3 regions of the Streptosporangium sp. NPDC050855 genome follow, and region 2 is predicted to be linked to each of the others. Evidence: riboswitches for the same ligand, from Rfam matches in the RefSeq annotation. Region 2 holds a riboswitch; each other region holds the start of a gene.
The links. Region 2 has a riboswitch for cyclic di-AMP ahead of ACIBCT_RS18365 (NlpC/P60 family protein). Riboswitches for the same ligand answer to the same signal wherever they lie in the genome.

Region 1 (5,619 bases), on a different contig from region 2:
CGCCCCGCCGGTCTTTCGGAGGGCGCGGAGCGGGGTTAGGGGGTCTGCGCGGGCTCCAGCAGGCGGGCGAAGCGGGCCGCGGCACGTTCCCAGCTCCACTCGCGCGCGACCCACTCGCGCCCCCGTTCCCCCATGGCCCGCGCGCCGGCCGGGTCCTTGAGCAGGCCGGTCAGGGCCGCGGCGACCTCGTCCGGACGGGTCCCGTCGACCACCAGCCCGGTCTCCCCGTTCAGCACGGCGTCGGGGGCGCCGCCCGAGGAGCCCGCCACCACCGGCAGCCCGGTGGCGGACGCCTCCAGGTAGACGATGCCGAGCCCTTCGACGTCCACGCCGCCCAGGCGGGTGCGGCACGGCATGGCGAACACGTCTCCCGCGGCGAGGTGGCCGGGCAGCGCGGACTCCGGCACCGGGCCGACGATCCGGACCGCGCCGCCCAGCGGCCGGGCGAGCCGTTCCAGCGTCCTGCGGTACGGGCCGCCACCGATGATCAGGAGCACCGCGTCGGGGACGTCCCGCAGCACCGTGGGCCAGGCCCGCAGGAGCGTGTCCTGGCCCTTGCGCGGCACCAGCCTGGACAGGCAGACCACCGTCGGCCGGTCCCCCAGGCCCAGTTCGGCGCGGATCCGCTCCCCCCCGGCGCCGGGGTGGAACGTCCCGGTGTCGACGCCGGGCGCCAGCCGCACCAGCCTGCCCTCGGGGACCAGCCCGGCCAGCCGGCGCCGGGTGTACTCCCCCAGGTAGGTGACCGCGTCGGCCTCCGCGCCGATCCTGGCGAGGATCCCGCGGGCCAGCGGGATCCCGGCCCATCCCGCCTCGTGGCCGTGGGTGAGCATGACCACGCGGCGTGCCCCGGCCTCGCGCATCCTCGGCGCGAGCAGGCCCAGCGGCGCCGCCGCCCCGAAGACCACGGTGTCGCAGCCGAACCGGGCGACCAGGGCGGCGGCCCGGCGGGCCACCGCGGGCGAGGGCAGCATCAGCGACCCCGGGTGCCGCACCACCGGGTACGGCCGGCGCCGGTCGAAGGCGTCACCGCCGGGCCAGGCCGGGGCGTACACGACGACCGAGCCGGGCGGGCGGCGGGCCACGAGGCCGTGCACGAAGGACTGGATCCCTCCCGCGCGGGGCGGGAAGTCGTTCGTGACGACCAGGGTCCGGCTCACGGCTCGGGGAGACCGTTCAGCCGGGCCCAGGAGCGGGCCGCGGCGATGCGCTGCGGCGCCGCGGGGTGCGAGGCGTAGAGCAGGTGTTCGAGGGGGTCGGGCGACAGGTCCGAGACGTTGGTGGCGGCCAGGCGCCGCTGCATGGCGACGAACGTCGCCGGGTCGCGGGTCAGGTCCAGCGCGTGCACGTCGGCGCGGGCCTCGACCTGCCTGCTCACCACGTTCTGGGCCGGTCCCGACAGGACCGTGGCCAGGCTCACCAGCCCCATGATCAGGCCCGTGGCCCGCGGGTCGCCGAGGGCGGGCACCCCGGCCCGCCGCCGCAGGCCCGGCGCCGAGGCGACCGCGTACAGCAGGCACGCCCCGCAGGCCGCGCCCAGGCCGCCGACGAGCGTTCCCCAGAGCACGTCGCCCGCCTCGGCGTGGCCCAGCTCGTGCGCGACCACCAGCTCGACCTCGTCGGCGGGGGCCCGCAGCAGCGTGTCGTAGACGACGATCCTGCGGGTGGCGCCGAAGCCGGAGACGTAGGCGTTGAGCGCGGTGGTCCGCCGCGAGGCGTCGGCGACGAGCACGTCCTCCACGGGCACGCCGTCCCTGGCGGCCATGGCGAGCAGGTCGTCGCGCAGCTTCCCGGCCTCCATCGGCCTGAAGTCGTTGAAGATCGGCTCGATGAGCACCGGGTAGGCGAAGGACGCGCCCAGCGTCAGCGCGAACACCCCGGCCGAGGCCGGGATCCACCAGCGCCGGTAGCGCCGCGCCAGCGCGACCACCGCCAGGACCATGATCGCGGTCAGTGCCGTGCCGACGCCCGCGCTCTTGACCCGGTCGGCCGACCACGCGGGCCACTGCTGGGTGGACAGCCCGTACTCGCGCAGGTAGGTCTCCGACCACATCCCCAGCGGCCAGCGCAGGGCCGCCACCGCGGCCGAGATCACCAGCACGCCGAGCAGCACGCGCAGCCACCAGGGGCCCCGCAGCCGGTCGGCCAGCCGGGCGCCCAGCGGCGTGGCCACCAGCACCCCGGCCACGACCAGCGTCAGGCCCAGCGACAGGTACGCGGGAACGCTGACCAGCGCGTCGAACGCCTGGGAGCGGGCGATCTGCTCGGCGGTGAAGTCCCGCTCCGGGGAGGGGGCGACCTCGGGCGCCGCCGCGGGCAGGGCCCGCCAGGGCGTGGTGAACGCCACGACCGCCAGGGTGAGCGCGCCCAGGGCGGCCAGCGCCCACCCCGCCGACCGCGTGCCCGAGGGCGCGTCCGTCGTGCTCAGCGTCATCGCAGTTCCCTCCGGAGGTACTCGCGCCAGGCCCGGGTGAACTCGGCCGCCGACAGGCCGAGCGTGCTCCCGACATCGCTACCGTAGAGCCTCACCAACGCCTTCTCCCCGAAGCGCTCCGCGACGAGGCGGCAGGCAAGCCACGCCTCCTCGTAGGCCTGCGCGAGCCTCGGGGCGCCCGGGGCGAAATCGGCCGGTCCGGGGAGGCGGGCGGGCAGGGTCCCGGCGCGCACCTCCGCGGCCAGCTCGGCGGCGACCGTCCGCACGGCGATCCCGGCGTCGCGGTACCCGGCGTAGTCCGCGAAACCCTCCGAGAGCCACATCGGCACCCGGCCGCCGCGGGTGGCGCCGGTGGCCACGTGGGTGAGCTCGTGCGTGATCACCACGTCCCTGCCGGTCGCGGTGAGCCGGGCGTAGCCGGACGGCAGGACGATCACCCGGTCCGCGGTGGCCAGGGCGGCCAGGCCGCGGGTGCTTCCCGCCCCGGCGAGGGCGGCGGCCTCGGCGTCGGTGGCGGGGTGGAGGACCAGGGCCCGGACCGGTCCCCAGATCTCCGCGACGGTGCGCCGGGCCCGGTCGGCCGTGGCCGCCAGGTCCCGCAGGGCGGCGTGCGGCACGCGGTGGCCGACCACCACGGAGTGCCGGCCCCGCACGACGGTCGCGCCGTCCGGCCAGAGGCCGGCGGGGACATCGGGAACATCGGGAACATCGGGGACGCCGGGAACACCGGAGACCCCGGGAGGTCCGGGGACGGCGGGAGTGCGGCGGCCGGCGAGGGTGCCGAGGGAGTCCGGGACGCCGGGGAGGCCGTGCCGGCCGGCCGGGAGGGGTCCGGCCCCGGTGAGCGGGCCGGCGCTCAGCAGCGCCAGCATCCCGGCGAGCACGGCGCGGCGGCCTCGCGGGACGGATCCGCCCGGGTGGGACCCGTTCGGGACGGACATGTGAGCCGATGGTAGCCGACCGGACGGCAGCGGTCCCGTCCCCGCGGTGCGGGGACGGGACCGCTGTCACCGTTCGGGTTCAGGCTCCGGGCCGGGCCGCTCCCGCGAAGGAGGACCGGTAGTGCCCCTTCAGCTTCACGATCCGGACGGACTTGCCGCTGCTCGGCGAGTGGACCATCCTGCCCTTGCCGACGTACATGCCGACGTGGCCCTTTCCGCTGAAGAACAGCAGGTCACCGGGGAGCAGCTTGCTCCAAGGGACCTTCTTCTTGAGCGACCTGTACTGGCTGTGCGTGATCCTGGGAAGGGACACGCCGGCCGTGCGCCAGGCGTAGCGGACGAGCCCCGAGCAGTCGAAGGCTCCGGGACCGGAGGCTCCCCACCGGTACGGATCGCCGATCTGCTTCTTGGCCGCCGCGACGGCCTTGCCGGCCCGAACCTTCTGCAGTGCCGCCCTGCTCATCGTGGTCTTGGCCTTGGCCTTGGACTTCGTGGCGGTCCTGGCCTTGGTCCTGGCCTTGACCGTGCCCTTCGTCGTGGCCCGCCCGGTCTCCGTGCTCTCGGTCTGCTCGGAGACGCCGGTCGCGCTGCTGACCAGGATCTCAGGGGGATTGTCCGTCATCGCCTGCGCCGCCGTGGGTCCCAGGGTGACCGCTCCGGCTGAGGCGGTCAACGTGAGGGCGACGCCGCCTAGAGAAAGGCGGAAAAAGCGTGACAAACGGGGGTTGTACGGGGTGGTAGACAGGATTTCTCCTTGGTGCTTCCACTGATGCCTACCGGGTTAGCTGACGGATTCGGGCTTGGAAGATGCCCTACGGCACAAATGTGCCGATTCACCCCTGGCCACGGTGTGTCGGGCCTTTTGGGTCCCCGGTTCCATGCCTCCTGGCTGCACGGATTCGGCGGGCCGCCACGATGACGTCCGCCCCTTGCGGGGGCGCGGCGGCCGGCTGGATTTCTATGGACGAAGACGGCCCGGAGACCGTCGTTCACCGCGGCGGCATGGCTTGCACGTCGCGCAGCCAGAAGTTACTCCGATCGCCACGTTTCGGCAAAGGGTTCCCAGAAACGGAGGATCGAGAGGGCTTCTTGATCCTCCCGTTACCGCTGCGTGATGCCTATTTATGCGATCGAGATATGACTCTCGTCACATCGCCCTCCAAGCCCTGTGAATCGCGAGTTTTGTTATCTTCGTCACATCGTTCCGGCCCTCGCGGTGAGCGCGGGGGACGCCGTGGCCCGGGTCGCCGCGAGCGGCGTTCCCGGGCCCGCGGGCGACGGTTCAGCTCAGCCGCCGCTCGAGGTGGAACGTCACCTCGGCCCCGGCCTCGTGCTTGCCGATCAGCCTGCACAGCTCCGCCCGCAGCGGCAGCCAGTGCGGGCCGGCGCCCGAGGGCATCAGCGTGGCGGCGAACGGGTGACCGTCGACCGTCCCGGTGACCTTCACGGCCCGCCTCGTGCCGAGGAGCTCGGCCGAGCCCGGCACGGTCACGAAGGTGGCGAAGGCGCCGTCCTTCTCGATGGGGGCGGTGAAGGTGTGGCCGAGCGGCTGCGGGGTCGCGGGGGTGGGCATCGTCGTCTCCCTGGTCCTGTGTCGCGGCACGCCTCCGGGGGCCGGAGGAGGCCGATGGTCCGTCCGGAGAGAGGACTCCCGCGAGGGCGCGGAATCGTCGCCCGCGCGCGAGACGTCTTCACGGACCCCCACGGGCGCCGGTGGGCGGCCCGTCCGGGGGGCGAGCGGCCCAGACGGACCGGAGCCCCCTCGGGAGAGGGCGGCCCCGGGCACACGGGCCCTCAGGAGCGGACAGGCCCTCAGGAGCACGACGGGGCCCTCAGGGGCACACGAACCGCCCTGAGGGACGGACGGGCCCTCAAAAGCGACGGGCCCTCAGGGGCGGGCCCCCAGAAGCGACGGGCCCTCAGGGGCGGACGGCCCCGACGAGGCGGCGGCCGTAGGCCGACAGCGGGACGACCTTGACCACGTCGCCGGTCTGCGGGGCGTGCACGATCTTGCCGTCGCCCGCGTACATGCTGACGTGCCCCAGGCCCTCGCTGAAGATGAGGTCCCCCGGCTGCAGGTCGTTCAGCGAGACCTTGCGGCTCGCGCCCCAGCTCCACTGCTGCCAGGTCGTCCGGGGGATGCTGACCCCGCCGGTGCGCCAGGAGGCCTGCACCAGGCCCGAGCAGTCCCAGCCGCCGGGGCCGGTGCCGCCGTACTGGTAGGGCTTGCCCACCTGGGCGAAG
Region 2 (5,619 bases):
CAGGGGCTGGTCCCAGAGCAGCCACAGGACGTTCAGGAGGGAGAAGATGCGCACGATCCAGTTCAGGAACGGCACCCAGGACAGGAACTGCGGGCCGAAGAACACGCCGGCCCGCTTGAGCGCGACGGCGTTGCTGAGCCCGCCCGGCGGCACGACGTTGCCCACGGGCACGATCTTGATGCCCATGACCATCTTGCCGACGGTCTGCCCGCTCCTGGTCGTCATGAAGAACTCGTAGGCGAAGTACAGCGCCGCTGCGAGCAGGGACGTGAGCAGGGTGGCGAGGAAGAAGCCGCCTCCCGCGTCCAGGGTCCCGGTCGTGCTGTCGAAGCTGGGGGACGTGACGATGACGGCGGCCAGCACGGCGCTGATGATGAACGTCGGGATCCCCAGGATGATCCCGTCGATGAGCCGTGCCACCAGACGCTGCCACCACTCGGCGAGCGGCGCCGGAGCGCCGGGAACGCCGCCGTAGGGCTGTCCGTAGCCCTGCTGGCCGTACGCCGGCTGACCGTAGCCCTGCTGACCGTAGTCCGGCTGCTGGCCGTACCCGCCCTGCTGGCCGTAGCCCTGCTGACCGTAGTCGGGCTGCTGGCCGTACCCGGGCTGGGACGACTGCTGCCCGTAGCCCTGCTGGCCGTAGCCGGGCTGCTGGCCGTAGTCCGGCTGCTGTCCGTAGCCACCGGTCGCGCCCTGCTGGCCGTAACCCGGCTGGCCGTAGCCGCCCGTGCCACCCGTGCCGCCCTGCTGGCCGTAGCCGGGCTGCTGGCCGTAGTCCGGCTGCTGCCCGTACCCGCCGGTGCCGCCCTGCTGGCCGTAGCCGGGCTGGCCGTAGCCGCCCGTGCCGCCGGTGCCGCCCTGCTGGCCGTAGCCCGGCTGCTCGTGGGAGGACTGGCCGTAGCCGGGCTGCTGCCCGTACCCGCCGGTCGAGCCCTGCTGGCCGTACCCCTGCTGCTGGCCGTAGCCCTGCTGGCCGTAACCGGGCTGCTGCCCGTAGCCCTGCTGGCCGTAGCCCTGGGCCTGTCCAGGACCGATGTTCGGCTGTGAGGCCTCCGACCGATATCCCACGACCGTTATGTCGGGGTCGAGTTCACCAGCGGCTCGACCCGCGTTGTGCTGTCCGTATTCAGGCTGCCCCGACGGTGTGCGATCGCGGTCGGGATCATCCTGTGGATACGGCGGCTGTCCGGTGCTCACCGCGTCACCTCACTTAGACTGCGCATGTGGCAGATGTCAGACTCACATGCTTGCTGCAGCACAAGGTATCGACATAGGCAACAACAGTCACCTTTCCGTTGTGTCAGCTCTAAAGTCACTCACGTCGGGCTCACGTGTCAGATGCAGCAGCATCCGCGTATTGCCCAGGGTGTTGGGCTTGACGTGCTCCAGATCCAGGAACTCCGCGACGCCCTCGTCGTAGGAGGCGAGAAGTTCGGCGTACACCTCCGGGGCGACGGGGGTGCCCTGGATCTCCAGGAACCCGTGCCGGGCGAAGAAGTCCACCTCGAAGGTCAGGCAGAAGACGCGGCGCAGGCCGAGTTCGACGGCGGTGCGCAGCAGCGCGGAGACGATGCGGTGACCGATCCCCGCCCCCCGGCGGGCGGGGTCGACGGCGACGGTGCGGATCTCGGCCAGGTCCTCCCACAGGACGTGCAGCGCCCCGCAGCCGACCACCTCCCCGTGCTCGTCGGTGGCGACCCAGAACTCCTGGACGTCCTCGTACAGGGTGACGGTGGCCTTCTCCAGCAGGCGCGGTCCCGCGCCGCCGTAGGTGTCGACCAGGCGCCGGATGGCGCGGACGTCCGGGGTGCGGGCACGCCGGACGGTGACGCCGGCCGCCCCCGGCGGCCCCTCCCGCTCCGTGCCGGTCCGGGATTCACCACCGCTTCCTGCCTCGGCGGGGGCGCGCACGACCGGCGCCGGAGACTGTTCCGCAACCTGCTCCATGACCGATCAGCGTACGTCCTCGCCGTCCCCCCATTACGGCTCACCCCTAACTCGCGCACCACCCCCCCTCTCGTGACCCTTGGTAGTCCCATTACCACGCTGGGCATCGGGAGTCGAAGTGTGTCGCATTTCATCTTCGGTACGGTCCCGGAGCTGGGCGGACCCCCTCGGGCCCGATGAACCCCTGGGCAAAGGGCCCGTAAAGGCCTCAGTGATCATTTTGAGATGTGATCCGTCCGTGACATTTCAGTTGCGAAACCTCTACTGAATTCGAAGTTCTGGTTGAGCAGGAACCAAGGGTGGACTAATCTCCGTCCTCGATGTCAGAGATGTGAAAAGCCTGACCCGCCGAATCTCCCGCAGGGAGAACCGGGGACCCACCCGAGTCCCCCGGGGTGAATCCGAGTGCCACCGGCGCACCCGGTAGGGCTGCCCTCCGGCCCGAACCCGTCAGCTAACCCGGTAGGCGGCCGAGGAGAGGAGTCCATTGGTGAAGCGCACGCGCGACCGCGGAGGAGACCAGGCGGGTGGCGACGCCCACCGTCCACGACGCGCGCCGCGAGGGCTCCGCCACCGCATGGTGGTGATCGGCCTGGCGTTCGCCACCCTCACCCTGGGCACCCCGCTGGTCGCGGCCTCCGCCGACCCCGAGCCCAGCCTCAAGCAACTGGCCGCGCAGGCCGAGAAGCTGCACAACGAGATCGAGACGCTCGCCGAGCAGTACAACGGCGAGCGGGTCAAGCTCAAGCAGGCGCAGCGTGCCGCGGAGAGCGCCAAGAAGACCCTGGCCACCAGCGAGTCCGAGCTGGCGGCGCGGCGGACCAAGGCCGCCCTGCTGGCACAGAGCAGCTACATGTCGGGCGGCCTGAACGCCGGGCTCACCCTCACCCAGACGTCCGACCCCGACAACTTCCTCGACCAGGCCACCACCAGCTACGCCCTGCAGCAGCAGCAGAGCGAGGAGGTCGCCCAGGTGGGCCGGGCGATCGAGGCCGCGGAGCGGGCGCAGGCCGGTGCCAAGGCCAGGACCTCCGAGGTCAAGAAGCTGCTGACGGAGATCGGCGCCAAGCGCGCCAAGATCGAGCGGCTGGTCGCGCGGGTGGAGAGCGACCTGTTCAAGGAGGTACGCGCCCAGGCCATCGGCAACCGTGGCGCCCGGGTGAAGGTCGACGCGCCCATCGTGGGCAGCGGCAAGGGGGCCGAGGCCGCCCGCTGGGCGCTGACCCAGCAGCTCAAGCCGTACGTCTGGGGCGCCGAGGGGCCCGACTCCTTCGACTGCTCCGGGCTGGTCATGTGGGCCTACCAGAAGGTCGGGATCAGCCTGCCGCACTACACCGGGGACCAGTGGACCGCGGGCACGCGCGTCTCCCGGAGCGAGCTGCGCCCGGGCGATCTCGTCTTCTTCTACAGCGACCTGCACCACGTCGGGATCTACATCGGCGCGGGCCTGATGGTCCACGCCCCCCGGACCGGTGACGTCATCCACATCACCACGATCGACAACCGGCCCTTCGTGGGAGGCGTGCGCATCGCCGGCTGACCGCCACCACCCGTTCGACGCGTCCCGCGCCCACCCGGCGCGGGATCGAGCCTCGGCCGAGGACGGACGGAGCGGGCGGCTGAATCCGGGCGGCGGCCGGCTAGATCAGGCGGCGGCGGGCCGCCCAGGCCACGGCCTCGATCGCCGTGGCGACGCCGATGCGGTCGCAGATGCCCCTGAGCCTGCGCCTGACGGTCCGGCCGCTGATGTCGAGCCTGCGGCCCACCCTGTCGACGGTGACGCCCTTGGCGAGCTCAGCCAGCAGCACGAGGTCGTCGGCGCTGAGACCGATATCGCCCATGCCCAGGGGGCTGTCGCCATGGCGCGAATCCACTTCCGGATATGCCATCAAGAGTCACTCCCCCCACTCTGGAAACCGGGCCTAAGGCACCATGAATGAATACCGCCCGCCAGGAACGGTAAACGCCTTGTTCAAAGGTCGTCAAGTTCCGCCCTTCATGGCGTTGCCGCACTATTGACATAGCAGGCCATACGTGAAGTACTCATGATATGTCAGCGCCTTTGCGGTTAAGTCATGATCTGCCTCGGGCGTGGACCCGTAACCGTCCCCTGGCTGCGGCGACCGGCATCTTCACAGAACAAGATTTTGCCGGATCGGCAGGTCCTGCGGCCCTCCGGACGCCGGGTTCGCGACGCGCGTACAGGCCCGTATTTTTCGGGAAATCGGCCCCTGTTCCGCCGGTGCGGCGGTGGTCACGTCCCTCGCCGCCTTGACGGCGTGACGTAAAAACCATGAAATGGTGGGCCACCTCGGCTCTTTGCGGCATTTGCGGAGTTTCATGCACGGCCATCCGCATGCCGTAATATCGGGCGTGCTGGAAAGGGAGTTTCTACACCATGCGGAAACTCGTCCGCATGGCACGAAGGGACGCGAGCACCGCCGTTTCCGGGGGCCGGGATCCTGCCCTTCCGCTCCCGGCTCCCCCGCGCCTTACGGGCACACCTCCGGCCGCGGGAGCGTGGCCGCCGCCGATGCGCGACGCCCGGCCGGTGGGTCGCCGTCCGGGCCGTGTCGCCCCGTTCCGCACCCCTGGAGCCCGGATGATCGACGGGAGGCCCGGGGCGCCGTGGCGCCGGGGATGCCGTGGGTGCCTTGGGTGCCGTCCGAGGGCCCGAAGGCGCGCTTCCGCCCGGGCGCGGCACAGCGCCCGGCCGGGGACATGATCGTGCTCCGGGCGGTGGTACCGGACCCGGCCGTGGTCGGGCCCGGTACCACCGCCCGGCGGGGACGTCGTCTCGCGTGACCCGGTGGCCGCGCGTCGGTCAGGCCCGGCCCGACGGCTTGACCAGCGGGAACAGGATGGTCTCGCGGATGTTCCTGCCGGTGAAGGCCATGATGAGGCGGTCGATGCCCAGCCCCATGCCACCGGTGGGCGGCATGCCATATTCCAGGGCGGTGAGGAAGTCCTCGTCAAGCTGCATCGCCTCGACGTCGCCGCCCGCGGCGAGCAGGGACTGCTCGGTGAGACGACGGCGCTGCTCGATCGGATCGTTCAGCTCCGAGTAGCCGGTGCCGAGCTCGGTGCCGAACCCGATCAGGTCCCACTTCTCGGTGAGGAGCGGGTTGTCGCGGTGGTTGCGGGCCAGCGGGGAGGTCTCCAGGGGATAGTCCATGACGAACGTGGGCTGGACGAGCGTGTGCTCGACGAGAGCCTCGAAGATCTCCTGGACGAGCTTGCCCTGACCCCACGCGGCGTCCCAGTGGATCTCCCGCGCGTCCGCGAGGGCGCGGACGCGCTCCAGCGGCGTCGCGGTCGTGACCTCCTCGCCCAGCGCCTCGGAGACCGACCCGTAGAGGGTGATCCGCGGCCACTTGGCCAGGCCCAGATCGATCTCCTGACCGTCGTGGACGACCACGGAGTGACCCAGCGCGGCCACCACCGCCTTCTGGATCATCCGCTGGGTCAGGTCCGCGATGTCGTTGTAGTCGAGATAGGTCCCGTACGCCTCGAGCATGGTGAACTCGGGGTTGTGGGTGGAGTCCGCGCCCTCGTTGCGGAAGTTGCGGTTGATCTCGAAGACCTTCTCGATCCCGCCGACCACGAGCCGCTTGAGGTAGAGCTCGATCGCGATGCGGAGGTAGAGCTCCATGTCGTAGGCGTTGATGTGGG
Region 3 (5,619 bases), on a different contig from region 2:
CCAGGACCACGGTCCGCTCCTGCGGGCGGGGCCTGCGCAGCGGCTGCGAGCGCAGCCAGGCGAAGTCGTGGGTGACCAGCTCGATCCCCCTGGCCCGTACGGCCTTCGCCAGGTCGGGGGCGACGGGCAGCGCGGTGAAGATCGAGAGCCGGCCGGAACGGGCGGCGGCGCGCAGCCGCAGTCCGGCCGCCACGCCCAGGACGGTCCTGAGCCGCCCGGCCCCGCCGCGTGCCCGCAGCAGGGGCGTGCCGGGCCTGCCGGTGATCAGCTCCAGGAGCCTGATCGTGGCCAGGCCGTCGTCGACGATCACGACCCGGCCGGGAGAGGCGGTGAGCCAGCGGAACTGGACCTTGCCGGAGAAGGCGTCGCCCAGCGCCCAGGTGCGTCCCCGGGGCGGCCGGGGCATGTCCGGGCGGGCCTCGGCGAGTTCGAGGCCCTCGGGCAGCCCCAGGCGTCTCAGCTCGCGTCCCGTCACCGCCAGGGGGCGCAGGCCCGCCCTGGGCACGAGGTGGCCGCGGGGGCCGAGCAGCCCCGCGTGATGGGCCTCCACGGCGCAGAGCATCTGCAGCGGAGACTCCACCCAGGCGACGGCCGAACCCTGCTCCCGCGCGTGGTCTCGGCCGTCCTCCACGCCGGGCGATGACCCGTTCACGACCGCCACACCGTAACCCGGTGGCCTTACCGGTCCGGGAACTGCGGGTGAACAGCGGACCACGCGCGCCAACTTGTGATCTTGCGTGGCTTCGCGCGGGGCGCCTGGCCGTTCCGTACACTGCCCGTACCTGAAGATCCACGCCGGGCACCGGCGGGTCGGCCGCGCGGGCCGCAGGGCCGTGCGGGAGCGGAGAGGGGCGAGCCATGTGGACGGCCGAGGACGTTCCCGACCTGACCGGCCGCACGGCCGTCGTCACCGGGGCCAGCGGGGGCATTGGCCTGCCGACGGCGCTGGAGCTGGCCAGGCACGGCGCCCGGGTCGTGCTGGCCGCCCGTGACCCCGGGCGGGGCAGGGCCGCGCTGGAGGCCGTCAGGGCCGAGGTGCCGGGGGCCCGGGTGGAGGCGGGGGCGCTCGACCTGGCCGACCTGCGGTCGGTGCGCGCCTTCGCCGAGACCGTCCGCGAGCCGCTGGACCTGCTGATCAACAACGCCGGGGTGGGGCTGATGCCCCGGGGGACGACCGCCGACGGCTTCGAGACCCAGTTCGGCGTCAACCACCTGGGGCACTTCGCGCTGACCGGCCTGCTGATGCCGCGCCTGCTGGCCGCCCCGGCGGCCCGGGTGGTCACGGTCTCCAGCGACGCGCACTCCGTCGGGACGATCGACTTCGACGACCTGGGCCTCGAACGCCGGTACGGCAGGTTCTCCTCCTACGGCCGTTCCAAGCTGGCCAACCTGCTGTTCACCCTGGAGCTGCAGCGCCGCGCCGACGCCTCGGGGGCGACCCTGCTCAGCCTGGCGACCCACCCGGGCACCACCGCGACCGGGATCCTGAAGACGGGCGTGCTGACCCGCCCCCTCAACGCCCTGATGCGCCTGGTGCTGCAACCGGCCGCCAAGGGCGCCCTGCCGTCCCTGTACGCCGCCACCTCCCCCGAGGTCACGGGCGGGCAGTACATCGGCCCGGGGCCGAAGGTGCTGCGCCCCTCGGCCCGGGCGACCGACCCGGAGGTGGCGGCGCGGCTGTGGGAGGTGTCGGAGGAGATGACCGGCGTGCGGTTCGGGGAGACCCGGCGGCTGCCGTGAGGGGTCGCCTCCCCGCTTGAACAGGGCATTGAGGAGGTTTTGAGAAGACTTTAGGAAAGATCGTCCGCCGCCCCCGCAGTTTTTACCATCGAAGGCCAGTTCGACAAAGGCGGTAGGTAAAGAGCCGCCCGGGGACCGGTCCTTCCCGACCCGTGACCACCGGGCCGGACGGCGGGCGGACGCGGGCCCGATCTCCGGATCGCCGGGGACACCGGGCTTTCCGGTCACCGCCCCGAAGAGGTCCGGGCGACGGCGAGGGCATGGGACGACCCGCGGGGAGGGTGATCCACTCCCCTCCCGGGGGCGCGGAACGGCATCCTCTACCCCTCTGACCAGGCGCTATCACCATGAGAAGGCAATGTGTCCTGCTTGTAATCGTCTGACCGGATGACGTAGGTTCATCCCGTTCATGGCAAATGTCTGGGTCTACCAAGGTCTGAGCATTGCCGTCACATTGCCCGACCGCGTCTCACCTGGGCGGACCCCCTCCGCCCCCGGTGAGCACGGCCGCCGAATCCGCGAGGTCTGCGGAACCGGGGAACCACGTTCCTGGGGTGAATCAACGCATACGTGCGTCGTAGGGCACTTCCCAGCCCGAACCCGTCAGCTAACCCGGTAGGCGGAATGGAAGCGACGCAAGGAGTCGAACCCCCATATGACCGAGCACCGCTCCACCCCCACCCCCATCATCCCCCGCCTGGCACGAATCGCCCTCGGCGCCTCCATCGCACTGACCGCGGGAGTCATGGGCCCCGCCGCCCAGGCCGACGGCCACGGCGCGCTGAACACCCCGCCCGCCGACACCAAGACCGCCGAGGTCTCCTCGGACTCCGGGTCCGCCAGGACCCCCCTGGAGGTCGTGGCCCAGCGGCTTCCCAAGGTCACGGCCGCGCAGGTGCTGAACCTGGCCGCCCAGCAGATCGGCGTCCGCGAGAACTCCATGGGCGGCGGGACCAAGTTCCACCAGTGGTACATGTCCTCCCCCCGCGCCCAGGAGACCGCCGCCCGCGACGGAGGCAACATCTACGGCTACGCCAACGCCCCCTGGTGCGCGATGTTCGTGTCCTGGGTCGGCGAGATGGCGGGCATCCGGCCCACGATGGGCTGGGACGCCTACACCGTCACCCACGCCAAGTGGTTCGCGCAGAACGGCCACTGGGGCACCACCCCCACCCCCGGCGCCGTCGTCTACTTCGACTGGGAGGGCGGCAAGAGCATCGACGGCATCGACCACGTCGGCTTCGTGAAGCACGACAACGGCGACGGCACGATCACCACGATCGAGGGCAACACCGGCAACGGTAACGTCGAGCAGCTCGTCCGGCCCATGTCCGAGGTCGCCGGCTTCGGCTACCCGGTCTACGCCGGCTGATCCGGCCCCGGCCGGCACCGGCCGGCACCGCGACTCACGCGGCTCACGGACTCACGCGACGGGGTCCGCACCAGGACCCTGTCAGGGTACGTGTCAGACCCCTCGCGCCCCCTCCCCCCTTCCCCTTCACACCCCCCGTCCATCCGCCCGTCGTCCCGGCCAGGCCGGGAGACGGGCCTCGTCATGCCTCCGGCGCCCGCCCGTCCCGCACGAGGGCTCCGATCGCGTACGGGCCGGCGTCTCCGGCGTCCCTGCATCTCCGGCGTCCCTGCATCTCCGGCGTCTCTGCGTCTCCGGCGTCCCCGCGTCCTCCGTGTCTCCCGCGCGGATGCCGTCCCGCGCGCGGGTGCGGCCGCGCGCCGGGCACGATCACCGCCCGGCCCCGCCACGGGCCGTCGTGTGCCGCAGCGTGCCGTCACGAGGCGGCGTATGCCGTCACGAGGCCGCGTACACGACCGGACGTCGCGCACGGTCACGCGCGGGGTCCGCCGCGCGGTGGTCCCGTCCGGTGCCGGTTCGTGGTAGGAGCGCGAAATGCCCTGACTGTATGCCCGTGTGATGGGAGCGCTCCCAAAACCCCATATGGGATGTATATCACCATTTAGGCGCCCCAGGACCCTCAAAACGCCTTCCATGTAACGGTTGAGTTTCGGTCTATTGACGTCCTGGTTGCCCATCGTCCACTCTTCGTGGGAGCGCTCCCAAAGCACATTGAGGAAAGACCGCATCGTGAGGCCGCGTTTGTCGGGGACCGGTACGCGATGTCACCTCCCAATGATTCGGGCGACCACCTGAGAGGGGTCCGGAATGTTGAACAACAAGCGGCAGGGCAAGCTGGCCGCCGTAGCGGTCATGGCGGCCACCGCCCTGGCCATCACGTCGTGCGGTTCCAGCGAGCCCGCCAAGCCCGCGGCCGGCGGTTCTTCCTCCGCCGCCGCGGCCGAGCCGGTGACGATCACCGTGCACACCTTCGGAGGTGGCGAGAACTTCGGCTATGACAAGGCCGTGGAGACCTGGAACGCCGCTCACCCGAACATCCAGGTCAAGTACCAGAACCTGACCGACCGGTTCGAGGACGTCTACCTGCCGCAGCTGCTCCAGCGTCTGCAGGCCGGCAGCGGCGCCGCCGACATCATCGCCCTCGACGAGGGCGCGATGGGCCTCATGAAGGCCCGTCCCCAGTTCTTCACGGACCTGGCCCAGTACGGGCTGGACAGCCGCAAGGCCGACTTCCCCGCGGCGAAGTGGGACAACGGCATCAACGCCGACAACAAGCTCTTCGCCCTCGGCACCGACATCGGCGGCATGACCATGTGCTACCGCAAGGACCTGTTCGAGAAGGCGGGCCTGCCCACCAACCGCGAAGAGGTCGGCAAGCTCTGGCCGGACTGGGCCGCCTTCATGGAGGTCGGCAAGAAGTTCCAGGCCGCCAACCCCGGCAAGAGCGACCCCAAGTTCCTCGACGGCCCGAACACGCTCTACAACGTGATCCTGTCGCAGGAGGCGCCGAAGAACGGCAACGTCGCCTACTTCGACAAGCAGAACCAGCTCGTCATCGAGACCAACCCCGCGATCAAGACGTCCTTCGACACGGTGAAGAGCTTCAGCGAGGCGGGCCTGACCGCCAAGCTCGCGTCCTTCACCCCGCCGTGGAACGCCGCCATCAAGAAGGGCGGCTTCGCGACCATGGGCTGCCCGGCCTGGATGCTCGGTGTGGTCTCCGGTGCGGCCGGTGAGGGCAACAAGGGCAAGTGGGACGTCGCGGCGGTGCCCGGCGGTGCCGGCAACTGGGGCGGCTCCTACCTGGCCGTGCCCAAGCAGAGCAAGCACCCCAAGGAGGCCGCCGAGGTCCTGAACTACCTCACCGGCAAGGAGGGCCACGTCATGGCCTTCCAGGAGGCCGCGGCCTTCCCGAGCTCCATCCCGGCTCAGCAGGACCCCGCGGTCGCGGACCTGAAGAACGAGTTCTTCAACGACGCGCCGACCGGCAAGATCTTCGGCGAGTCGGTCAAGGACCTGCTGCCGGTCTTCCTGGGTGAGAAGCACGCCCAGGTCAAGACCTCGGTGGAGAAGGTCCTGGAGGGCATGGACCAGGGTTCGGTCCCCTACGACCAGGCCTGGACCAAGTTCCTCGAGGCCGGCGTCAAGGCAGCGGGCTGATCCCCCTCCCGACCCGCATCGGCCCGGCGGCGGTGACCCCGCCGCCGGGCCGGTCGTCTGCCCCCGCTGAAAGGCTTTGACCGATGACACTGCACGTCGACTCCCCGGCCGCCCCGCCCCGGCCCGGCCCCGAGCGGCCGACGGGGCACCGCGGGCCGCGGCGCGGCAGCGGGTGGGCCCGGTTCGACCTCCGGGCGACCCCGTACTTCCTCGTCTCCCCCTACTTCCTGCTCTTCGCCGTCTTCGGCATCTTCCCCCTCGTCTACACCCTCTGGGTCTCGTTGCACGAGTGGGAGCTGGCCGGTGACAAGACCTTCGTCGGTGTCGAGAACTACATCGAGCTGATC

Region 1: linked by a shared signal. The riboswitch ahead of ACIBCT_RS27635 (C40 family peptidase) and the one ahead of ACIBCT_RS18365 (NlpC/P60 family protein) in region 2 are both predicted to bind cyclic di-AMP.
Region 3: linked by a shared signal. The riboswitch ahead of ACIBCT_RS17025 (CHAP domain-containing protein) and the one ahead of ACIBCT_RS18365 (NlpC/P60 family protein) in region 2 are both predicted to bind cyclic di-AMP.

The regions. Positions count from the first base shown of each region.
Region 1 is NZ_JBITFY010000015.1:85,921-91,539, forward strand. It holds gene ACIBCT_RS27615 (helix-turn-helix domain-containing protein) at 1-39, shown strand, start outside; gene ACIBCT_RS27620 (glycosyltransferase family 4 protein) at 36-1,160, opposite strand; gene ACIBCT_RS27625 (M48 family metallopeptidase) at 1,157-2,434, opposite strand; gene ACIBCT_RS27630 (hypothetical protein) at 2,431-3,375, opposite strand; gene ACIBCT_RS27635 (C40 family peptidase) at 3,455-3,997, opposite strand; cyclic di-AMP (ydaO/yuaA leader) riboswitch at 4,131-4,290, opposite strand; gene ACIBCT_RS27640 (DUF1905 domain-containing protein) at 4,658-4,948, opposite strand; gene ACIBCT_RS27645 (NlpC/P60 family protein) at 5,295-5,619, opposite strand, start outside.
Region 2 is NZ_JBITFY010000008.1:259,781-265,399, forward strand. It holds gene ACIBCT_RS18355 (RDD family protein) at 1-1,068, opposite strand, end outside; gene ACIBCT_RS18360 (amino-acid N-acetyltransferase) at 1,285-1,947, opposite strand; cyclic di-AMP (ydaO/yuaA leader) riboswitch at 2,284-2,432, shown strand; gene ACIBCT_RS18365 (NlpC/P60 family protein) at 2,438-3,487, shown strand; gene ACIBCT_RS18370 (LuxR C-terminal-related transcriptional regulator) at 3,588-3,788, opposite strand; gene lysX (bifunctional lysylphosphatidylglycerol synthetase/lysine--tRNA ligase LysX) at 4,772-5,619, opposite strand, start outside.
Region 3 is NZ_JBITFY010000007.1:311,443-317,061, forward strand. It holds gene ACIBCT_RS17015 (hypothetical protein) at 1-652, opposite strand, end outside; gene ACIBCT_RS17020 (oxidoreductase) at 859-1,740, shown strand; cyclic di-AMP (ydaO/yuaA leader) riboswitch at 2,239-2,377, shown strand; gene ACIBCT_RS17025 (CHAP domain-containing protein) at 2,396-3,112, shown strand; gene ACIBCT_RS17030 (ABC transporter substrate-binding protein) at 3,920-5,272, shown strand; gene ACIBCT_RS17035 (sugar ABC transporter permease) at 5,356-5,619, shown strand, end outside.